Regions from separate parts of the Microbacterium sp. NFH-22A-Y genome, predicted to be linked through region 2. Evidence: predicted binding sites of a transcription regulator. Region 2 holds the regulator's gene; each other region holds the start of a gene.

Region 1 (5,877 bases), on a different contig from region 2:
TCCACCCCGGGGGCTCTCATACGAGTACGCTAATGGCAATCGGGGTGGAAACTAGGTACACGAGGGGCAGACTCGGTGGAGGCCACACCCATGGCGCATGTGCTCGTGGTCGACGATGACGCCGACGTCGCCGAACTCGTGCGCACCGTGCTGACGATCGCCGGCCATTCGGTCGATGTCGCGGGCGACGGCCAGCGCGGCCTCGCGGCGGCATCCGCGCAGCGTCCCGACCTGATCGTGCTCGACTGGATGATGCCGGGGATGATGGGCATCGAGGTGTGCCGCACGCTGCGCCAGGATCACGCCTTCGACGAGACGCGCATCATCATGCTGACGGCGAAGTCGGCGCAGAGCGACATCGACGCGGCCCGCGGGGCCGGCGCCGACGACTACGTCGTGAAGCCGTTCGCGCCGCGCGAGCTGCGCCGCCGCGTCGCCGACCTTCTCGCGTCCTGAGCCCGGCTCGGCCGGGAGCCTTCAGTTCGCGACGGCGATGATGCGCGTTCCGGCCCAGAGGGCGAGGCTGGTGCCCGAGCCCGTCGCCGTCGCGTCGAGGGCGACCGGGCCGGCCGCCTCCGCCGCGTCCATCTCGACACAGCCGAGGTCGATCGCCGACGAGCCGGTGGGATGGCCGGTGACGCGGATGCCGGCGGTGGTCGTGGTCGTGGTCGTGGTGGCGGTGGTGGTGCAGGCGGCATCCGTCTGGGCGACGTAGACGCCGCCGGCGGTCACGGCGACGGCGCGCGCGTCGCCCGAGAGGGCGGTCCAGGCCTGGCCGTCGAGCCGATAGGCGGTGCCGTCGCACACGAGCGCGGCCGCCCCGCCCGTCGAACGCAGACCCCACGGGGTGGCGCACGGCGCGGCGATCAGCGCGCCGTCGACGACGACCGCGCGCTCGCCGGGGAGGGCGTAGGTGTCGACGGCGAAGATGTCGGGGTAGGGCTCCCAGAACTGACCATCGGTGTAGGTGCGCAGGGTGGTCTTGGCGCACGCGGCGCCCAGATCGGCGACGGCCGTCGCGTTGCGGCCGCCGAAGGAGGTGAGGCTCTGCAGCTGTGCGATGCCTTTCGCGGTGGGCGTGACGTTCTGCCAGGTGGTGCCCTCGTCGCCGGAGCGCTCGATCAGTGGTGCCGCTCCTCCGCACGCGCCGGCGGTGCCGCGCCACATGGCCTCCGCGCCGACGGACAGGAACCGCTCGTCGGGGCCCGGGGCCGTGTCGGCGGATGCCGTCGGGGTGGGGGTGGGGACGGCGGAGGCCGTCGGTGTCCGCTGGACGTAGGTGAAGGTCGGCGCCGGGCCGGCGGTCGTCTCGGGCTCGGCGGGACCACGCCCCTGACGGAGCGCGGCGATGCTCAGGGCGGCGACCGCGACAGCGAGCACGGTGAGCCCGATCGCGATGACGGTGACACCGCCCCGCGTCGCGGTGAAGCGGCGCTGGCGGGGCACGTGTCAGCTCTCCCTGTCGGCCTCGCGCGCCTCGCGGCGGGAGTCGAACCCGAGCTCGTACAGCGTCGGCGCTGCGGGGACGGTGGCCAGCGGCGTCGACCGTCCGCGGCGCTTCTCCGCCTTGCGGCCGGCCTTGTCGCTCTTCGCGGGGGCCTCGCGGTATCCGTATCCGTAGCCGTATCCGTACCCGTAGGCGGAGTAATAGGAGTCGGGACCGCGTGTGGGCACCATCGACATGACGAACCCGGCGAGCTTGGCGCCCACCGTGTTGAGCGCTTCGGTCGCCCCGGTGAGCTGGTGGCGGGTGGTCTTGCCGGCGGAGACGATCAGCAGCGCGCCGCTCGTGGCGCGCGCGAGGATCGCGGCATCCGTCACGGGGAGCAGGGGCGGCGCGTCGCACAGGACGACGTCGAAGTCCTGCTCGAGCATGTCGAGGAGCATGCTCATCTGGTGCGAGCCGAGCAGCTCGCTCGGGTTCGGCGGCACTTTGCCGGCGGGGAGCACATAGAGGCTGCGGCCACCCCACGGGAGCATGACCTCGCTGACCTTCGCGCGTCCGATGAGAACGTCGGTGAGGCCCGCTCCGCCCTCCAGGCCGAGGTACTCGGCGACCTTGGGCTTGCGGAGGTCGGTGTCGAGCAGAGCGACGCGCTTTCCGGCGTCGGCCAGGGCGATGGCGAGGTTGATCGTCGTGGTCGACTTGCCCTCGCTCGGGATGGAGCTGGTGATTACGAAACTCGACCGACCGCCCATGTCGAGGAACTGCAGGTTGGTGCGCAGTGCCCGGAACGACTCGGCTCGCGGGCTGAGGGGGTCGGCGTGCACGATGAGCGGGCGTTCCTTCGCCTTCGCGTCGTACGCGATCGCGCCGATGCCGGGGGCGCCGGTGATCTGCTCGGCGTCGCGCGGCGTGCGCACGCGGTTGTCGAGCGTCGTGCGCAGGACGGCGACACCGATGCCGAGCGCGAGACCGACGAGCGTGCCGAGGGCGAGATTCAGCGGGACGTTGGGGCTCGACGGCTTCAGCGCCGGCTGGGCGTCGCTGACGCGGCTCAGACGGATCGCGCTGGCGCCGTTGCTTCCCTCCGGCTCCAGTTGCGGCACCGCGGACGCGAGGCTGGCGGCGACGGCGTTGGCGATGCGCGCCGCCTCGACCGGATCGGGCTTGGAGACGGTGATCGTGATCAGCGTCGAGTTGAGGGCGGCGGTCGCCTTGACGTCCCGCGCCAAGCTCTCGGCGGTCGTCGCGAGCCCCAGGTCCGCGATCACGGGGTTCAGGACGACGGGAGTGGTCGTCAGGCCGACATACGTGTTGATGCGCGCCTGGGCGAACGAAGAGCCCTGCTGCAGCTCGGCCACCGTGCTCCCGGCCTGCGTCGACACGAACACGGTGCTCGCCGAGTCGTAGATCGGCGTGCGCGTGAGAGAGTACCCCGCGGCAGCCCCGAGCCCGAGGAGGGTCAGGACAACGACCACGAGCCAGTTCTTGCGGAGGATGCGGATGTAGTCGCTGAGCTCCATGGTGCCTCTCGAAGATGCGCTGCCGGCCAAGAGGGGGTGGAGGCCGGACGATCGGACTCAGTCTGCCATAGGCCATGTTTCGTGCCGGTGTCCAGGTGGCAACAGCACGATGCCGCGCGGGTGGGTCGTTCGCACCCGGACTCACCCCCGCAGTGCATACCGCGCGTTCCCGCCGAGCCGTGGCGTGCGGTCCGCATCGATCCAGGGCGGCGGCACGAACCAGACGCCGGCCGCCGTGCCGCGGCCGTCGATGCGGATCTCCCAACCGTCGTCGTGCACGCGATGGTGGCATCCGGTGCACAGCAGCACGCCGTTGTCGATGTCGGTCGGTCCGGTATCTCGATCCCACCAGGAGAGGTGATGACCGTGCGTCCACGGCGGGGGCGCCCCGCAGAAGGCGCAGCCGCCGTCCCGTTCGGCGAGAGCCAGCTTCTGCGCCGAGGAGAACAGTCGCCGCGCGCGTCCCCAATCGAGGATCTCGCTGTCGCCGCCGAGCACGCACGGAATGACCTGCAGATCCGCCGCCAGCCGCCGCACCTCGGCCGCGGGCAGCGCGGCATCGAACCCGTCGATGCTCGCCAATCCTCGCCCCGACTCGAGCTCGTCGAGGGTCATCCGCACCACGACGGTCGTCGTCGCCGCAGTCGGCACCCGATCGCATCCGAGAGCGTGCGCGCACAGCTCGTGGAGAGCGTCGGCGCGCATCTGTGGCAACGTGCGCTCGTCTCGCGCCGCGTCATCGCGATGCTCGTTCTGCTGGAGAACCCGCGTCACCATCGCATCGAGCGCGGTCTTGATGGGCGCACCGCTGGCCACGTCGAACACACCGGTCAGATGCAGCATCCCGTCGCGCTCCTGGACGCGCAAGGCACGCTGCGACCGGTGCTCCTCGTGTGCGGCGGCGATGCCGTCGGGATCGAGTTGCGCCTCGGCCCGCGCGAGCAGCCGCGACAGCTCGTCGGCGCGGAGCCCCGGTGCCCGTTCGCACAAGTCCTGCTCGGCCGCGTCTCGACGGTCTGGGTCGACCCGCAGTGCCAGCCGATCGAGCAGCCCGATGATCGCGGATGCCGCCGTCATACCCAGCGTGCCCGCCGCGACCGCCGCCGCCACATGCGGATGCGCCGCCGGCCGCTCGTCGCCGCCGAACGTCGCCCGCGACGGCGTGGCCTCGCCGACCTGCACCAGCCTGATCGCCTCGCCGACGCTCGTGCCGGTGGTCGCCTGGATCAGCGCGACCGGAGACCGGAAGCCTTGCCGCTTCGCGAGGGAGTCGCCGCCCAGCTGCGGTCGCGACTGCCGGGCGATCTCCGCGGCGACGGGAGCGAACGCGGCATCCACCTGTCGCATGAGCTGACCGAAGATGCGGTTCACCTCGATGAGCTCGCCCGGTGAGAGCGCCTCCGGAGCCCGGCCACCACCGGCGGCCGTCAGCGCGTCGAGCGCTGCGGCGATGCCATCGAGTCGGTTCTCCATGCCTTCGACATTAGAACATAGATACGACACTGGAGTGAGTTATCCACAGGCGTTTCGACTCGCTGCGCTCGCTCAACGACCGGATGGGTGGGGTGGGCGTTTCGACTCGCTGCGCTCGCTCAACGACCGGATGGGGGTGGGTGGTTCGACTCGCTGCGCTCGCTCAACGACCGGGGGTGGGTGGGTGTTTCGACTTGCTGCGCTCGCTCAACGACCGGATGGGTGGGGGTGGGGTGGTTCGACTTGCTGCGCTCGCTCAACGACCGGTCAGCGCGATCCGCACCACGCGCTCGACGGCGGCGAGTCCGGGCTCGAGCTCCGCCGCGGAGCGTTCGTACGTCGCCGCGGAGCGCCCGTACGGGTCGACGACGTCGTCCTCATCGGGGGATGCCGGGGGCAGAGTGATCCCGCGACGGCCGGCGATCAGGGCGAGCGCCGCCGCGAACCGCTCCCGCGGACCGGCCGCATCGCCCGCGCCGGCCGCGGCCGTCCGCAGCTCCTCGTCGGTGACGTCGCCCGCGAGCCGCGCGAACTCCCGTGCGGTGAAGGCGCTGCGCGTGCGCGACGGATCGAGTTCGACGATCTCGCGGCGGTGGTCGCGCGCCATCGCCAGCACGAGATCGGCGCCGTGCACGTGAGCCGGCGTGAGGTAGCGGGCGCCGTGCGCCGCGGTGAGCGCGGGGCCGACGCCGCGGGCGGCGGCGAGATCGGCGGCCTCCGGTGTCATCGGCATCCCCTCGCGTGCGCGTGTGCCCGCGCTGGTGACGGACACGTCCAGGTCGGCGAGGCGGAGCGCCAGCAGCTGCGCGGCCAGAGGGGAGCGGCAGATGTTGCCGGTGCACACGGTGAGGATCTCGAGCACGGTGACTTCCGGTGTCGGGAGGAGCGGGGGGAGTGTGTGGCTCGCTGCGCGACCGGTAGTTTGGCCACGTGCCCGATCAGCTTAGCGACCCCGCTTCGCCTTACCCCCGGCCGAGGGGGGAGTCCGGCGCGCCGGAACATCCCGCTCCCGCCGACGCGTCCCGGCCGTCGAGCGAGCGCAGCGAAGCGGAACGGGCCACGCCCGCGTCGACCCCGGATGCCGCCCATCGGCCGCGCCGGCGCCGCAAGCGCACCGACTGGCGCGAGGGCGGCCGTGCCGTGCGGCGGTGGGACCTGACGGTGCTGTCGGCGGCGCTGATCGGCGTCGGGATCGGGGTGGTCGGCGGAGGGGCGGTCAGTCGCATCGCGGCGCCGTGGGCACCGCTCGCGTCGACCGTCGTGCTGTGGGCGGGACTCGGTGCTGCGATCGCCTTCGCCTTCCTGCGCGGCCGGCCTGCCGGGCTCCTGCGCTTCCGGCCGACCGATCTGCTGTGGGGCCTCGGGCTGGGGATCGCACTGCGCATGATGCAGGGATGGGTGAGCGGCGCGGATGCCGCGTCCTTCCCCTCCGCCGTG
Region 2 (5,877 bases):
GAGGCCGAGCGGGGTGCCGGTCGGGTTGTTCGGCGCGCAGAGGAAGACGATGTCCGGCTGGGCGCGCTCGATCTGGGCGGCGGCGTCCTCCGGGGCGAGGGTGTAGTCGACGCCCCGGGTGCCGTGCGCGTAGGTCGCCCCCGTCGCCCGCGTCAGCAGCGGGTACATCGAGTAGGTGGGAGCGAAGCCGAAGGCGGTGCGTCCCGGACCTCCGAAGGCCTGCAGCAGGTGCTGGAGGACCTCGTTCGACCCGTTGGCGGCCCAGATCTGAGCCGCCGACAGGCCGTGACCCAGATACTCCGCGAATCCCTCGCGCAGAGCCGTGAACTCCCGGTCGGGGTACCGGTTCACCTCGCGCAGCGCGCGCGCGACGCTGTCGAGGATGTCGTCGGCGACGTCCTCCGGCACCGGGTGGGTGTTCTCGTTGACGTTCAGCGCCACCGGCAGCGGCGCCTGGGGCGCCCCGTAGGGTGTCAGCCCGCGCAGATCGTCGCGGAGGGGAAGGTCATCGAGTCGGACGCTCACCCTGAACATCGTAGACGGCGCACTGCACGGCGCGGCGCCCCGAGAGGGCTCCCGGCGCCGGGAGCATCAGCGCCCGGCGCTGTACTCCGCCGGGATCGCGACGCTCTGGCCGATGTCGAGGCTTCCCGACGGCAGCGCGTTCAGCCGCATGATCGCGTCGACCACGTCGCGCGGATCGGCATCGGGCGCGACGGCGTGCGCGATCGACCAGAGCGTGTCACCGGGCTGCACCGTGACGTGGGCGAAGGAGACCCCGGAGCCGTTCTCGTTCGAGGCGAGCGCGCCACCACCGGACAGGATCGCGATGCTGAGGGCGATCACCGCGGGCACGGAGGCGAGCAGCGCGAGGACCCGCCGACCCCGTGCCGTGAGACGCAGTCGCGTCGGGGCGTTCGTCGTGCGGGCGTTCGTCGCGCGGACAGTCGTCATCGGGGTCGCCGCGACGAGACGGCCGCGGGGCGAGGCGCCGAGGATGTCGATCGTGGTCATGGGTTCCTCCTCAGGACGGGTGTCTCCGGGTGTCGAGAGATTCGCATCCGATCCTCGGCCGGGAGGGCCGGATGCGAATCTCTCTTCCGAATGTATCTTCGATGGTGTTCGGGTGTCAAGCACATGGTTCTCGCAGATGAATCGAAGGCGACACGCGGGCGCGTGCCGGTCGAGGCTGCGAAAACCGGATACGGTTTCGACAAGACGACCCCATCACCTACCTCCGACATTCGAAGGCCACGCCTTCGGGGGGACGCGATCGAAGGAGCGCGCGACATGGCCGAGAAGCCTCAGACACGCAGGCGGAAGAGCCTCAGCGACAAGCAGCTGAAGATCCTCGAGGTGATCCAGACCTCCATCGCCCGCCACGGCTACCCGCCGAGCATGCGCGAGATCGGCGATGCCGTCGGACTGAAGTCGCTGTCGAGCGTGACCCATCAGCTCAACCAGCTGGAGCTCAGCGGCTACCTGCGCCGCGACGCGGGCAAGACCCGCGCGATGGAGGTGCTCATCGACCTGCCCGGCGCGGCCGCGGAGAACCCCGCCGACCTCGCGCCCGCCCTCGGCGATGCCGCCCTCGTGCCGCTCGTGGGCCGCATCGCCGCCGGCGTGCCGATCACCGCCGATCAGCAGGTCGAGGAGATCTTCCCGCTGCCGCGACAGCTCGTGGGCAAGGGCGACCTGTTCATGCTCAAGGTCAGCGGCGAGTCGATGATCGACGCCGCCATCTGCGACGGCGACTGGGTCGTGGTGCGCTCGCAGCCGACGGCGGACAACGGCGAGATCGTGGCGGCGATGCTCGACGGCGAGGCCACCGTCAAAACCTTCCGCCAGCGCGACGGCCACACGTGGCTGCTCCCCCGCAACTCCGCGTTCGAACCGATCCTCGGCGACGACGCCGTGGTGCTCGGCCGCGTCGTCGCGGTTCTGCGCGCCGTCTGAGGATGGCCACCGCGCGCGGGGTGGCGTCGACGGCGGTGATCGTCGTCGCGGCGGTCCTGCTGCCCCTGTCGATCGTCAGCGGATGGGCGCGGACGCAGCTCGTGGACGAGGACGCGTTCACGGCCACCCTCGCGCCGCTGTCGCAGGCCGTCGAGGTCCAGGACGCCGTGATCGCGGCATCGACGACGGCGATCGATGAGCGGCTCGACACGGCGGCGCTGACCGGCACGGTCATCGACGGCCTGATCGACCTCGGCATGGGCGACCGCGCGGCGCAGGCGCTGCGGCGCCTGGAAGGCCCGGCGGCGACGGCGCTGCAGCAGCTCGTGCACGTCGCCGTGGCCGACGCCGTGCGCTCGGACGCGTTCAGCACCGTCTGGGAGCAGGTCGTCCGCCGCTCCCATCGGGCGCTGACCGTCGCGGCGACCTCCGACGGCGGCGGCGTCGTCGTGCAGACGGCCGACGGCCTCGGCATCCAGATCGGCGCGATCGTCGCGGCCGTCGAAGAGCGCCTCGTCGCGCAGGGCGCTCCGCTGGCTCCGTTCATCCCCGAAGTCGACCACGTCGTGATCATCGGTTCGGGTGACACCCTTTCGGCGATCCGGACGGGCTACGCCTTCGGCGTCGCTCTCGGCGGGTGGATGCCGGTGGTCACGGCCGTGCTGTTCATCGGCGGGGTCGTGCTCGCGCGACGCCGCGCCGCCGCTCTCGCCCGGGCGGGCATCGCCGCGGGGATCGGGTCGGCGATCCTGCTGATCGCCGCGGGGGTCGGCCGCCCGTGGGTGGCGTCCTCCGCGACGCAGGCGGACTTCTCCTCCGCCGCGGCGCTCGCGATCTACGACCGGCTCCTCGCCGGCGCCGTGGGCACGGCCGTGGTGGTGCTCATCGTGGCCCTCGTCCTCGTCGGAGCGGGCTGGCTCGCCGGCGCCTCGCAGCGCGCCGTGGCGCTGCGCCGCCGCGTGGCCCACCGGTGGGCTCACCGCACGGACGAGGCAGCCGCCGACGAGCCCACCGCGTGAGAGACGGCCTCAGTCCTCGTCGCGGTGCGGCTCCCGCTCCGGTGCGAGGACCGGCGCCAAGGCGACCCACGCCTCGGCGCGGACGAACACCGGGACGGCGTCCCGCGCCGACACGTCGACGGTGACCACGCGTCCGCCGGTCAGCGCCGCGCCGGTGCGCGCCTCGACCCACGATCCGGACGGCAGGTACACCGGCCACTCCCGCGCCCCGGGCTCGAGCACGGGGGCGACGAGCAGGTCGCTGCCCAGCATCCACTGCAGCGGATGCCGCCACACGGCCGCATCGGTCGGGTGGTCGAAGTACAGGGGGCGCATCATCGGCACCGACGAGGAGACGGCGCGCGCCGCCGCCTCGGCGAGGTACGGCACGAGGCGCTCGCGCAGCCGGACGAGCGCGCGCACCTCGGGGATCACCGCCTCGTCGCCCGTCCGCTCGGCGATGTTCCACGGCGTGCGGTCGTTGGAGGGCAGCCGGTGGTGGTTGAACTCGGAGTGGTACTGCATGATCGGCACGAACACGCTCGCCGCCATCGCCCGCACGTACAGTTCCGCGTCGGGGATGGGACCGGAAAAGCCCGCGATGTCCCAGCCCCAGTAGACGATCCCGCAGGATGCCGCGGAGAGCCCCGCGAACATCGACCAGCGGAACGCCTCCCACGTGGAGTTCTCGTCTCCCGCCCAGTACGCCCCGTGCGCGGGTGAGCCGGTGAAGCCGGCGCGACTGAAGGTGACGGGAGCCTTGCCCGCCGACTCCAGCAGCCGACCGTACGCGGCGGCGTACGCCACGGGGAAGCGGTTGTTGGCGACGTCGCCGGACGAGCCGTCGAGGTAGACGAGATCCTCGCCCCACGCGTGCTCGCCGCCGTCGGTCTTGAAGCCGTCGATGCCGACCTCCTCCACGAGGTAGCGGCGCTTCTCGGTCCACCACGCGGCGGCACGCTCGTCGGTGAGGTCGGGCATGAGCGAGAGCGGGAACCACCACCCGCGGTTGCGGTACGGCCGCAGCGTCCCGTCCGGAGCGCTCTCCCGGATGACGACGCCCTCAGCGAGCGCGGCGCGCGCGTCCGCGGCCGCCTGGCCGGTGGGATGCGGGCGGAGCTTGAGCAGCGGGATCTGCCACAGGTGCACACGCACGTCGTGCGCATGCAGCGCGTCGACCATGCCCTTCGGGTCGGGCCAGGCGCCGTCAGCGGGGAAGGTGAAGTCGGCCAAGCGCATCGGGCCGCCGTCCTCGCGCACCGCGTACTGCGCGTCGCGGAAGATCGTGAAGCTCTTCTCGTCGCTCCATGCCTCGATCACCACGTTGCGCACGGGGATGTCGTGCTCACGGTGGAGCGCCATCTGGCGCTCCACCTCGGCCTGCGTGTTCCACTCGTTGCCACTGGCCCACAGCCCGAACACCCAGTCCGGAAGGACGCGGGGGCGTCCGGTCTCCGCGAGGAAGGCGTCGAGCACGGTCGTGGGATCGCCCGTGTACAGGGCGAGCGAGAGTGCGGCCGGCGCGCCGGAGGCGGCATCCACGTCGGCCTCGATCACCAGGCGATCGGAGACCTGCTCTCCGATGTCGAACCACACGCGACGCGACGTGCGCACGTGCAGCCCCCAGCCGGCGCCGCCCACGACGTGCGCGAACGGCATGGGCAGGTAGGTGCGCCGGTGCGCCCCCTGGCTCTTGTACTGCTCGAACACGACGGCGTCCAACTGCGCCCCGCGGTGATCGAGCGCGTCGTAGCGTTCACCGAATCCGGTGACGTGCTCCCCCGGCGCGAGCGGGAGGGCGAAGCGCAGGCGGTGGATCCGCTCGCCGTCGTCGAGCACCTGGAGCGTGCCCGGCACGACGTCCACGGCGGTCCCCTCGACCGCGAGCGCCGCGGCATCCGCGTCGCGCCACGCCGCGACCCGGGTCTCGAACCAGCGGGTGGAGCCGCCGCGGTCGGTGCCGGCGGCGGCGAACCGGTAGCGCAGCACGCTGCCGGCCGGCGGAGCCTGAAGCTCCACCTGCCATCCGCCCGCGGCCCGCGCGGTGCGCGCCTGGGCCGAGGCGAGGTGCCCGCCGTCGACGGCCTGTCCGCGCGACGACCGGGCGACGCGCGCGAGCGGGAGGATCACCGCGTCGGCGCCGTCCACCCGCAGCTCGACCGTGACCGCGTCGATGTCTCCCGACGTGCGCACGCCGAGGCGCAGCGGCTCGCCCGCCACCGGCTGCACCGGACTGCGCTGCTCGGTGTCGTCGGAGTAGGGATGCCCGGACCCGGAGGGACGATGACGGATCATGCTGCGAGCTCCCCCCGGTCGACACCCAGCTCGACGGCCAGGCGCAGCACCATCGCATGACTCCACAGCAGCGGGGTCGCGACCGGCCCCCATCGCTCGAGCCACTCCTGGCGGTACCCGGGCGCGAGCAGATGCCCGTCGACCTGCTCGGGCAGCATCCCCTCCGCGGTGGCGGTCGACGCGGCCCATTCCAGGAGGCGCAGGGCCTCGTCGCGCTCGCCCGCCGCCGCGTAGGCGAGACCGAGGAAGCACGACAGGAGCGGCCACCGTCCGCCGCCGAAGAACGTGTCGGCGCGGAAGCGGTATACCCCGCCCTCGACCTCCAGCTGCTCCGACACCGCGCGGAGGGTCCCCGCCCCCAGTGCGGAACGCGCATCGATCACACCCAGCGGTGCGAGGAGCGCACTGAGGCTGCCGTCCACGGCATCCGAGCCGATCCACTTCACGAGGTGCCCGTCGACCACGGCGTCCCGCGTGAGACGGGCGGTGACCTCCGCCGCTCCCGCGCGGGCCCGCTCGGCGCGCTCCCCCGTGACCAGTCCGGCGTCGGCCGCCGCACGCAGGCCCGCGGCGATGCACCCGAGCGTCGAGGCGTGCACGGCCTCGTCGTGCTCCTCCCACCAGTCGT
Region 3 (5,877 bases), on a different contig from region 2:
ATCGTGATCTCCACGGGCGACGACGTGTCGCGCTCCCGCGCGGGCGCTGTCATCGCGGAGACCCGCGCCGGCGGAACGCCGATCGTCATCTCCGGCCGCCTCCCCGAAGACGACCTGTTCGGCGTGGGGGTGGACTTCACGTCCATCGCCGACGCGGCCACGACCCGGCTCATCGAGAACGGGTCGCGGCGGCCGATCCTGCTCATCGGCGACGCCGACACCTACGTGGGTGCGCGGTGGGCAGCCGGCTACCGCGCCGCGGTCGAACGAGCGGGCCTCGATGCCGTCGTCCTCCAGACGCAGTACTCCGACGCGACCTCCACCCAGCTCGTGCTGCGCGAACTGTCAGCGAGCACGCCGGCGGACGGGATCATCGCGGGCACCGTACCGCTCGCGCTCAGTGCGGTGCGCGCGGCGCACCACTGCGGTCGCCTCGTGCCCGACGACCTGGCCATCATCGCGTGCGAGCAGGTCGGACTGGCCGAGCTCGTCACGCCCGCGGTGTCGACCATCGGCGTCACGGCCGAAGCCAGCGGCGAGGCGCTGGTCGAACACCTGTCCCAGCTGATCGCGGGCCGCAATCCCCCGCACGCGACGCTGCCCTACGTCCTCTCGGAGAGACAGACCACGCGGCATCCGGCAGAAGGCGAGACCAGGTGAACCCGCGCGCAGGCCGGACCCTCCGGTGGATCTACCGGCACGGTACGGAGCCCGACCCCCGGTTCACCCTCGCGAACGAGCGGACGTTCCTCGCCTGGATCCGCACGTCGCTCGCTCTCATCGCGGGCGGGGTGGCACTGGAAGCGCTCGGGCTTCCGCTGCATCCCGTTCTGCGCCTGACGGCCTCCCTCATCCTCCTCGCCGCCGGAGCCGCGCTGCCGCTGCTGGCGTGGGTGGGCTGGGGCCGGGCCGAGAGGGCGATGCGGCAGCAGACGCCCCTGCCCGTACCCGTCGTCGCCCTCCCCCTCGCGGTGGTCCTCGCCGTGGTGACCGTGCTGATCGTGCTCGGGCTCCTCATCGCCTGAATCGCCATGACCGAGATCTTCGACCCTGGGCTCCAGCCGGAGCGGACGCTGCTGGCGTGGCGGCGCACCCTCCTCACGATCGGCGGAGCGGGGCTCATCGCGCTGCGGCTGCTGCCGTCCGCGCTCGGCCCCTGGGCGCTGCCGGTCCCGCTCGCGATCATCGCCACCGCCGTCGCCCTCCACCTCCTGAGCGAACGACGGTTCCGGCACACGTATCGCGAGCTGACCGCCAATCGCGTCGTGCCCACGGTCGGGATGCTGACGCTCGTCCTGGCCGGGCTCGTCGCCGGCGGTGGCGTCACCGCGATCGTCGCCGTCCTCGTCCTGGCCGCACAGCACACACCGGGGGCACCATGACGACGGGACAGGACGGCGGGTCGTGCGGGCCGAACTGCTCGTGCGGAGGACCGCGACGCGACGCGTTCGTCGCGCTCGGCCCGGTGCGCCGCGCGGACGACGGTTCGGCGAGGGCCGCCGCCCACGACATCGAACAGATCCACGTGCCGGCGGGAGCGTTCCTGATGGGCGACTCGTCGGGCGATGCGAACGTCGGCGACGGCGAGATCCCGGTGCATGCCGTCGAGCTCGCCGCGTTCGACATCGACGCGACCACCGTGACCAATGCGTCCTTCGCGGCCTTCGTGGAGGCGACCGGATACGTCACCGACGCGGAGGCGTTCGGCTTCTCCGCCGTGTTCCACCTCGCGGTCGCCGCCCCCGCGGAGGACGTTCTGGGCAGGGCGCCGGGAACGCCCTGGTGGATCGGCGTGCGCGGGGCCGACTGGCGGCATCCCGGAGGGCGCGCGTCGACGGTCGACGATCTGCCCGACCACCCGGTCGTCCACGTGAGCTTCAACGACGCGATCGCCTACTGCGACTGGGCCGGACGCGCGCTGCCCACCGAGGCGCAGTGGGAGTGCGCCGCTCGCGGCGGGCGGGAGTCCGAGAAGTACCCCTGGGGGGAGCGCGAACCCGGGACCGACGGTTGGCCCGTGAACATCTGGCAGGGCGAGTTCCCCCGCGTGAACACGATGGACGACGGCTATCTCACGACCGCCCCGGTGCGCTCGTTCGCCCCCAACGGCTACGGCCTGTGGCAGCCCGTGGGCAACGTCTGGGAGTGGTGCGCAGACTGGTTCGACCCCGACTACTACGCGCGCTCTCCGCGGGTCGACCCGCGGGGGCCTGCGACCGGCACCTCCCGCGTCCTGCGCGGCGGGAGCTATCTGTGCCACGTCTCGTACTGCAACCGCTACCGGAACTCGGCGCGCTCGCAGAACACGCCGGACTCGTCGATGGGCAACGCGGGCTTTCGCACGGTCTCGCGTCCGCGCTGACGCCGGACGGAGAGTCGGGATGCGCGGTGACGCCGCCGTCCGCCGGCGCGCCCGCGTGCGTGATGTCAATCGCGGTCGTGCACATCGGGAAGGCCCTCGCCGCTCAGAAGGGGGGCGGGTCGTTCGGTCTGGCGGTGGTGGGGACGAATCTGACGAGGCTGGGTGGGCGGTCTTCGTAGTGTCGTCCGGTGGGTGAGGTCCATTGGAGGGTGCCGTGGCCGAGGTGTCGGACCCGCCAGGCGGTGTGGTGCTTGACGGTGTGGTGGCGGCGGCAGAGGTGGGCGAGGTTGTCAGGTGCTGTGGGGCCGCCGTCTGCGGCTGCGGTGGTGTGGTCGCGGTCGCACCGGTGGGCGGGGCGGGTGCAGCCGGGGGTGCGGCAGCGTTCATCCCGTGCAGCCAGGTAGCGGCGGATTTCCGCGCTGGGTCGGTACCGGTCGACGGCGATGGGGATGCCTGTGGTCGGGTCGGTGAACACCCGATCCCAGCCGGGGGCGAGCCCGGCGAGGCGGCGGGCGGTCGTCGGGTCGATGGGCCCGTACCCGGTGAGCAGGGGCGGGCCGCTGTTCGGGTCGCCGGCGAGGGTCAGGGCGGGGACCGTCACCTGGATCTGCGCCGTCACCGCTTCCACTCCGGCACCGGTGGCTCGGGTGGAGGCAGTGGCGGTCAGGAGCAGGTCGGTGAGGATGTCCGCACGCACCTGCGCCAGCGTACGGGTGTCCTTCACGGCGGTCGTGGCCGTGCGCGTGGTCGTGCAGGTCGCGTCGGTGGGGCGGGCGGGGCCCGTGATGAGCGTCTCGCCACACGGGCCGCCACTCGTGCCCCGCGCGACGCGCGTGTTCACATCGGTGTCGACATCGGTGTCGACATCGGCGAAGGCATCCGCGTCGGTGACATCCGCCTCACCGTCGCTGTCCTCGTCGGTCTGATCGAGGATCGCCCGGCCCCGGGCGGTCAGGGTGTCGTGGATGGCGTGGGCGAGCGGGGCGGGAAGATCCGCGATCAGCCGGGCCATCCCATCCTCCAAGGCGAACAAGCGCACGGATCTCTCGTCGTACGCGCGCTGCGCGGCCTCGGTGAAGGCGGCTGGGTCGATGGTCGCGGCGATCGCCTTCGCCGCCGCGCTCATCCGCGCTGGCGACTCCGACCGGGCCGCCTCCAGGGCGAGGGTCTCGTACCGCGCCCGGTCCGCTTCAGAGGTAAGAAGCGTGCCCGTGCGGCTGATCGCCCACGCATGACCCGCATCGATCTCCCCGCCCGCCCACACCTCAAACGTCCGCGGGAACAGGGTCGTCAGCAGGTACGCCTCCGACATCCGCCGTTGCACACCCCGATCCGACACCCGCAACGCCATCGCGAGCTCCAACGCGACCTCCCGCAACGGCAGATCCGCGTCCGACGACTTCACCGACCGCCCCTGTTGCTGCGCCTCCTGCCTCAGCACCGCGGCACGTTCCGCGACCACATCCACTGCCGCGGCCAGCAACTGCGCCTCCGCGGCCTGCGCCCGAGCCACACACCGCCGCGCATCCACGACACCGGCCACCACGGCATCCAACCCGGGCCAGGTCGTATCACCCTCACGTGTACTCGACAGCGCGTGCATCATCACCCCTGACCCGGCCACAACCGGAGGACAGGACCCGCAACAGAAGGTGGGCACGCGCGGGGTTTCTTCACCCCACTATAGAACAAACATTCGAAACACGCAAGAGCGACATCGAAACGGTCCGCTCACGCGAGGCCCGGAAGCGCCGCCGCGAGACCGTGCACGAGGATCTCCACGCCGATCGCGAGGATGAGGAAGCCCATCACGCGCGTGATGGCGCCGACGCCCGTCGCACCGAGCTTCTCGGTGAGGGGCGTCCCGTAGCGCAGCAGCACCGCGATCGCGGCGGCGATGACGAGCACGGCCGCGACGATCGCGACGCGGTCCAGGATGCCGGGATTGCGCGCCGCGAGACCGACGACGACGCCGATCGCGCCCGGGCCGGCGATGAGCGGCAGCGCCATGGGCGAGAAGCTGATGTCCGTCTTCGTCGCGGCGTGCTCCTTCTCGGCATCCGAGGCCCCCGCCCCCAGAGCGCGCGGCACGACCATGCCGAACCCGGCGTGCATCACGACCAGGCCGCCCGCGATCTGCAGCGCCCCGAGCGAGATGCCGAAGAACTCGAGGATCAGCGTGCCGAGAAGGGCGAAGACGGTCAGGATCACCGCGACGTACACACCCGTGAGCCACGACTGCCGGCGGCGGTCCGCCTCGTCGAGATGCGCCGCCAGCCCCGCGTAGGCGGCGACCGCGCCGATCGGGTTGGTGATCGGGACGAGCGCCGCGAGCGCGGCGACGAAGACGCTCAGCATGCCTTCATTGTGGTGCAGCCGGCCCGCTCGATCAGTCCAGCAGCAGCGCGGGCTCCTCGAGGATCGACGCGACATCGGCGATGAACCGGCTCATGCCGTCGCCGTCGATGACGCGGTGATCGAACGAGCCCGAGACCGTCGTCACGAACCGCGGACGCACCTCGCCGTCGACGACCCACGGCTTCTGGCGGATCGTGCCCATCGCGACGATGCCGGACTCCCCCGGGTTGATGATCGGGGTCCCGGCATCCATCCCGAACACACCGATGTTCGTGATCGTGATCGTGCCGCCCTGCTGGTCGGCCGGGGTCGTCTTGCCCTCACGAGCGGTCAGCGTCAGCTTCTCGAGCGCCTTCGCGAGCTCGCGGAGGTTGAGGTCCTGCGCGTCCTTGATGTTCGGCACGAGCAGGCCGCGGGGCGTCGCGGCGGCGATGCCGAGGTTGACGTAGTTGCGCACGCGGATCTCGGCGGAGCCGTCCTCCTTGTCGATCCACGCGGCGCCGATCAGGGGCGTGCGCCGGACCGCCCAGATCACGGCGCGCGCCATGATCAGCAGCGGCGACACCTTGATGTCGGCGAAGTCGGGCGAGGCCTTCAGCCGCTTGACGAGCTCCATCGTGCGGGTCGCGTCGACATCGGTCCACACCGAGACGTGGGGCGCCGTGTAGGCGGAGCGCACCATGCCGGATGCCGTGGCCTTGCGCACGCCCTTGACCGGGATCGCCTCCTCACGCTCGCCCACGGGCGGAGCGGCGGGCGCCGGCGCGGAGACCGGGATCGTCTGCTCGCGCTCGGCGGGAGCGACCGGCGTCGCGATGTTGCGGAAGACGCTCGCCTGCTCCGCGTGGCGCACGACGTCGTCGCGGGTGACCTCCCCGGCGGGACCGGTCGGGGTGACCTCCGACAGCGTGACCCCGAGGTCGCGCGCGAGCTTTCGCACCGGCGGCTTGGCGACCACGCCGACCGACGCCCGCACCGTCTCGCCCCGCTCGGCGGGGCGCTTACGGCGGGAGGTGGCCCCGGCGCCCGTGCCGTAGCCGACGAGCACCGCACCGCCGTCGTCGTCGGATGCCGCGGCCTGCTCGGCCGGGGCGGGAGCGGATGCCGCGGCATCCCCCGCGTCGCCGGCGATGGTGATGATCGCCGCGCCGACCGTG
Region 4 (5,877 bases), on a different contig from region 2:
GGCACGACGACGCTGTTCGTGACGCATGACGTCGTGGATGCCGTCACCCTCGCCGACCGCCTCGTCGTGATCGAGGACGGCCGGGTGTCGCAGCAGGGACCCGCCCGCGAGGTGCTCACGACGCCCGCGACGGACTTCGTCGCGGCGCTCGGCGGGGTCAACCGCGTGCCGGGTCGGGTGCAGGCGGGGGTGTGGACGGCCGGTGCGGTGCGCCTTCCCGCGCCCGGCCTCTCCGACGGCGACGCCGTGGCGCTGATCCTGACCGGCGCGGTCCGGGTGCGGTCCGCGCGGGGGGCTGGGGAGAGGGATTCGGCTGACGCGGAGGCCGTGGGCGCCTCGGCATCCGGCATCCGCTGGAGCGCCAGGGTGGTGCGGATCGAGGCGACCGCCGCGGGTGTCCGCCTGCACACCCGCGAGCCCGCCGTCGTCTGCGAGCTCGCGATCGCCGAGTTCGCCGCCGCGGACGTCGCCGAGGGTGACGAGGTGCGCCTGTCGATCGTCGCGACCGACGTGCGGGTCGCTGCCCGGTGACGCTGCCCGTGCGTGGTGCTCAGAACGGTGGTGGGTCCTCGGTGTGCGGCACGAATCGGACGCGGCTGGGTGGGTGGTCTTCGTAGTGGCGTCCGGTGGGTGAGGTCCATTGGAGGGTTCCGTGGCCGAGGTGTCGGACCTGCCAGGCGGTGTGGTGTTTGACGGTGTGGTGGCGGCGGCACAGGTGGGCGAGGTTGTCGGGGGCGGTGGGGCCGCCTTCTGCGGCTGCGGTGGTGTGGTCGCGGTCGCACCGGTGCGCGGGGCGGGTGCAGCCGGGGGTGCGGCAGCGTTCATCCCGTGCGGCGAGGAAGCGGCGCAGCTCGGCACTGGGTCGGTACCGGTCGACGGCGACGGGGATGCCGGTGGTCGGGTCGGTGAACACCCGATCCCACCCGGGGGCCAGGGCGGCCAGGCGTCGGGCAAGCCCCGGGTCGATGGGCCCGTACCCGGTGAGGAGGGCCGGGCCTCCGTCGGGGTCACCGGCGAGGGTGAGGGCGGGGATCGTCACCTGGATCTGCGCCGTCACCGTCTCGATACCGGCCCCGGTGGCTCGGGTGGAGGCAGTGGCGGTCAGGAGCAGGTCGGTGAGGATGTCCGCACGCACCTGCGCCAACGTACGGGAGTCCTTCACTGCAGTGGTGGTGGTCGTGGTCGTGGCCGTGGGCGTGGGCGTGGTCGTGCAGGTCACGTCGGTGGCGCGAGCGGGGCCGGTGATGAGCGTCTCGCCACACGGGCCGCCACTCGTGCCCCGGGCGACGCGCGTGTTCACATCGGTGTCGATACCGCCGAAGGCATCTGCGTCGGTGGCATCCGCGGCGCCGTCGATGTCCTCGTCGGGCTGGTCGAGGATCGCCCGGCCCCGGGCGGTCAGGGTGTCGTGGATCGCGTGTGCGAGCGGTGCGGGAAGATCCGCGATCAGCCGAGCCATCCCGTCCTCCAAGGGGAACAACCGGACGGAGCGTTCGTCATACGCGCGCTGCGCGGCCTCGGTGAAGGCGGCCGGGTCGATGGTCGCGGCGATCGCCTTCGCCGCCGCGCTCATCCGCGCAGGCGACTCCGAACGGGCCGCCTCCAGGGCGAGGGTCTCGTACCGTGACCGGTCCTCCTCGGCCGTCAACATCGTGCCGGTGCGGCTGATCGCCCACGCATGAGCGGCATCGATCTCCCCGCCCGCCCACACCTCAAACGTCCGCGGGAACAGGGTCGTCAGCAGGTATGCCTCCGACATCCGGCGTTGCACACCCCGATCCGACACCCGGAGCGCCATCGCGAGCTCCAACGCGACTTCCCGCAACGGCAGATCCGCATCCGACGACCGCACCGACCCACCCCGCTGCTGCGCCTCCTGCCTCAGCAACGCCGTCCGCTCCGCGACCAGTCCCACGGCATCGGCCAGAAACCGCGCCTCCGCGGCCTGCGCGGCAGCGGCCCGACGCCGCGCATCCACGACACCGGTCACCACGGCATCCAACCCGGGCCAGATCGCATCACCCTCACGGGTCCTCGTCTGCGCGTGCATCATCACCCCTGACCCGGCCACGACCGGAGGACAGGACCCGCAACAGAAGGTGGGCACGCGCGGGGTTTCTTCCCTCCATAATAGAACAAAGCTTCGAAGAGCGCAAGAGAACATTCCCCTCGGCCCGCGCCGTCCATCGGGCGGGTAGCCTCGGAGCATGGTCGCCGTCCCGCTCACGCTGCGCGCAACGACGCACGCCGCGCGACAGGACGGCGCCGTTTCCGCGCCCCGGTCGACGTCGCCGGCAGCGCCCGGCGCCCCGCTCGTCGACCGCTTCGGCCGGGTGCACCGTGACCTGCGCATCTCACTCACCGACCGCTGCTCGCTCCGCTGCACCTACTGCATGCCCGAGCAGGGCAACGAGTGGCTCGCGCGCACCAGCATCCTCTCCACCGACGAGATCGTCCGCGTGGCCGCGGTGGCCGCGGCATCCGGGATCACGACGTTCCGCCTCACCGGTGGCGAGCCGCTCCTGCGCGCCGACATCGTCGACGTCGTGCGGCGCCTTGCGGCGATCGAGGGTCCGAGCGGCCCCGTCGAGATCGCCCTGACGACCAACGGCATCCGGCTGGGGGAGGTGCTGCCCGACCTCGTCGCGGCGGGACTGCAGCGGCTCAACATCTCGATCGACACGCTCGACCGCGAGCGGTTCCGCGAGCTCACCCGGCGGGACCGGCTGGACGAGGTGCGCGCGGGGATCGCCGCCGCCGCGGCCTCGGGTCTGCGGCCGCTCAAGCTCAACGCCGTCGCCATGCGCGGCGTGAACGAGGACGAGCTCGCCGACCTGGTCGCCTTCGCGCTCGACCACGGCGCCGAGATGCGCTTCATCGAGCAGATGCCCTTGGATGCCGGGCACACGTGGGACCGCTCGCAGATGGTCACCCGCGACGAGATCCTCGCCGCTCTCGCCGCCCGGTGGACCCTCGATCCGATCCCCGGGCGGGGCGGAGCGCCCGCGGAGCGCTTCCTCCTCGACGGCGGTCCCGCGACGGTCGGCGTCATCGCCTCGGTCACGGCCCCCTTCTGCGGCGCGTGCGACCGGCTGCGGCTGACCGCCGACGGGCAGCTGCGCAACTGCCTGTTCTCGAACGACGAGTACGACCTGCTGCCCGTGCTGCGCGCGGCCGGCTCCGACGACGCCGCGATCGACGCCGTGCTGCACGACTGCGTCGCGGGCAAGCTCCCCGGCCACGCGATCGACGATCCGTCGTTCCTGCAGCCGCATCGCGGGATGAACGCGATCGGCGGCTGAGCCGCATCCGGCGCGCCCGGGTCAGGCCTCGATGCGACCTCCGGCGAGGCGCACCGTGCGGTCGACGAGTCCGGCCGGCACCTCGACGTGCGAGATCAGCACGACGGCCCGATCGGGATCGACGGCCGACAGCAGGTCGGTGAGCAGCGCATCCGAGGCGTCGACGTCGACACCGGCGGTGGGCTCGTCGAGCACCAGGACGGGGAAGCCGTGCAGCAGCGCCCGCGCCAGGGCGATGCGCTGGGCCTGCCCTCCCGACACGAGCGCGCCGCGCTCCCCGACGCGCGCGTCCAGTCCGCCGCGCTCGTGCAGCCAGTCGCCCAGACCGACCCGCTCCAGCACGGCCTCCAGCTCGGCATCCGTCGCGGTGTCGTGGGCGAAGAGAAGGTTCTGCCGGATGTCCTCGTCGAAGAGCATCGGCTGCTGTTCGCACAGTCCGACCGTCTCCCGTACGTCGTCCGGATCGAGATCGGCGACGTCGACGCCGCCGATCGTGTAGCGCCCGCGCACGGTGTCGAGGAAGCGGACCAGCACGTGCGCCACGGTCGTCTTGCCCGCGCCGCTGGAGCCCACCACGAGCACGCGCTCGCCCGGGGCGATCGACAGGTCGAGGTCGTGCAGCGCGTCCTCCCGCGCCGCCGGCCAGCGCGCCGACACGCCGTGGAGCACGATGCCGTCGCCCAGATCGGGGCCCGTGCCGACCGCCGGGACGGTGGCGACCGGGATGCCGGCCGGCACCGTGTCGGGCACCGCCTCGGCGATGCGTGCGGCCGCCGCGCGCACCTGACGCCAGGCGGATGCCGCCGCGGGAACGGCGGTGAAGACCTCGAACACGGCCATCGGCACGAGCACGACGACCGCGAAGGCGGGACCGGTGATCGTGCCGTCTCCGACGGCGCCCACCGTCGCGAGCACGGCGAGCAGCGACGCGGCACCGGCCAGCACCGACACGAGAGCCGTCGAGCCCGCCTGCGCGCCGGCGCGGCGGGTGACCGCGCGGCGCAGCTCCGCGTCGGCGGCGGCGATCCGTGCCGCGCTGCGCCCGGCCGCGCCGTACGCGGTCAGCACGTCGAGGCTCGCGAGATGGTCGAGGACGGCGTCGGCGAGCCGGGCCCGCAGCGGGGCGATCGACCGCTCGGCCCGCGAGCCGGCGAGCCATCCCCAGCCGACCGCGACGAGCGCCGCGACGACCAGGCAGGTCAAGAGGGTGAGCGCGGCCGGCCACCACACGAGCGCGACGAGCACGACGGCGCCCAGGGCGACGGCCGCCGACGACACGAGTGGCAGCACCACCCGCAGCGGCAGGTTCTGCAGCTCGTCGACGTCGTCGACGAGCGCGCCCAGCACCGACCCGCGGCGGGTGCGGGTGAGGCCGTCCGGGGCCAGCGGGATCAGCCGTCGCACGAGATCGGTGCGCGTGACCGCGAGCTGGCGCAGGGCCGCATCGTGGCTCGCGAGCCGTTCGGTGTAGCGGAAGGCCGCGCGGCTGAGGGCGAACGCCCGCACGCCGACGACGGCGGCCGACAGGTACATCACGGGGGGCTGCTCGCTGGCGCGGACGATCAGCCACGCGCTGCAGGCGAGGAGTGCGACCGCGGAAGCCTCGGACAGGAAGCCGGCGGCCGCGCCCGGCCAGAACCGTCGCAGCGACGGCATCGCGCGCCGGAGCACGTCGGTCGTCGTGGTCACCTCGTCACCTCCTCGGCGGAGACGGCGGGAACGGCGGAGTCGGCGGGGGCGGCGGCGCGGGTGACCTCGGCGCCGGTGACGGCGACCACGCGGTCGGCGATCTCGCGTGCACTGCGGCGGTGGGAGATGAGCAGCACCGTCGCGCCGGCGTCGGCGAGCTCGCGGATGCCGCGCCAGAGGGCGGCCTCCGTCGCGGCATCCAGGGCCGAACTGGGCTCGTCGAGGGCCAGCACCGACGCGTGGCCGCGCAGGTGCCGGTACACGGCGCGTGCGACGGCGACCCGCTGGGCCTGTCCTCCGGACAGACCCGCGCCCTGGACTCCGAGATCGAGGTCCGGGTCGAGCTCGTGCGCCTGCGCGATCCGCAGGGAGCGGACGACGAGGGCACGCCGGGCGGCCGCATCGGCATCCTCGTCACCGAGCGCGACGTTCGCGGCGATCGTGCCGGCGACGAGTCCGGGACGCTGCCCCGCCCACGCGAGCCAGGTCGCCGACGGCAGCGCGCTCACCGGCATCCCGTCGAGCTCGGCCGTGCCGTCGAACCCGGCGGCGCCGAGCAGCGCCGCGAACACGCTCGACTTTCCCGCGCCGCTCGGCCCTTCCAGAAGCGTGATCGTTCCCGGCGCGGCGTCGAAGTCGACCGGTGCCAGCGTCGATTCCCCGCGGCGCACGCGGAGCTCGCGGACCACGAGGTGCCCCCGCGGCCCGGGAGGGAGCGCGGGCGCCGCGGCGCGCGCGGCCTCTCCGCCGGATGCCGCCGACGCGCGGGCCTCGTCGAGCACCGCGAACACGTCCTCCGTCGCGGCCACGCCCTCGGCGGCGGCGTGGAACTGCACGCCGACCTGGCGCAGCGGCAGGTAGGCCTCGGGGGCGAGCAGCAGCACGA

The links. The regulator LexA, encoded in region 2, represses DNA repair genes until DNA is damaged. The targets are predictions, from matches to a motif close to TCGAACANNTGTTCGA.
Region 1: the regulator LexA is predicted to act here: its motif matches at 4,452-4,467, upstream of L0965_RS08735 (HNH endonuclease signature motif containing protein).
Region 3: the regulator LexA is predicted to act here: its motif matches at 4,047-4,062, upstream of L0965_RS00810 (HNH endonuclease signature motif containing protein).
Region 4: the regulator LexA is predicted to act here: its motif matches at 2,132-2,147, upstream of L0965_RS04230 (HNH endonuclease signature motif containing protein).

The regions. Positions count from the first base shown of each region.
Region 1 is NZ_JACBGF010000002.1:609,559-615,435, forward strand. It holds gene L0965_RS08715 (HAMP domain-containing sensor histidine kinase) at 1-20, opposite strand, end outside; gene L0965_RS08720 (response regulator transcription factor) at 91-456, shown strand; gene L0965_RS08725 (hypothetical protein) at 478-1,446, opposite strand; gene L0965_RS08730 (polysaccharide biosynthesis tyrosine autokinase) at 1,450-2,967, opposite strand; gene L0965_RS08735 (HNH endonuclease signature motif containing protein) at 3,109-4,440, opposite strand; gene L0965_RS08740 (low molecular weight phosphatase family protein) at 4,697-5,302, opposite strand; gene L0965_RS16745 (CPBP family intramembrane glutamic endopeptidase) at 5,371-5,877, shown strand, end outside.
Region 2 is NZ_JACBGF010000004.1:88,559-94,435, reverse strand. It holds gene L0965_RS15150 (histidinol-phosphate transaminase) at 1-534, opposite strand, end outside; gene L0965_RS15145 (LysM peptidoglycan-binding domain-containing protein) at 592-1,014, opposite strand; gene lexA (transcriptional repressor LexA) at 1,291-1,956, shown strand; gene L0965_RS15135 (hypothetical protein) at 1,959-2,975, shown strand; gene L0965_RS15130 (TIM-barrel domain-containing protein) at 2,985-5,249, opposite strand; gene L0965_RS15125 (glycoside hydrolase family 15 protein) at 5,246-5,877, opposite strand, start outside.
Region 3 is NZ_JACBGF010000001.1:172,569-178,445, reverse strand. It holds gene L0965_RS00830 (LacI family DNA-binding transcriptional regulator) at 1-660, shown strand, start outside; gene L0965_RS00825 (YidH family protein) at 657-1,025, shown strand; gene L0965_RS00820 (DUF202 domain-containing protein) at 1,032-1,382, shown strand; gene L0965_RS00815 (formylglycine-generating enzyme family protein) at 1,379-2,362, shown strand; gene L0965_RS00810 (HNH endonuclease signature motif containing protein) at 2,466-3,986, opposite strand; gene L0965_RS00805 (MarC family protein) at 4,094-4,720, opposite strand; gene L0965_RS00800 (dihydrolipoamide acetyltransferase family protein) at 4,752-5,877, opposite strand, start outside.
Region 4 is NZ_JACBGF010000001.1:883,907-889,783, forward strand. It holds gene L0965_RS04225 (sulfate/molybdate ABC transporter ATP-binding protein) at 1-531, shown strand, start outside; gene L0965_RS04230 (HNH endonuclease signature motif containing protein) at 551-2,071, opposite strand; gene moaA (GTP 3',8-cyclase MoaA) at 2,208-3,302, shown strand; gene cydC (thiol reductant ABC exporter subunit CydC) at 3,324-4,991, opposite strand; gene cydD (thiol reductant ABC exporter subunit CydD) at 4,988-5,877, opposite strand, start outside.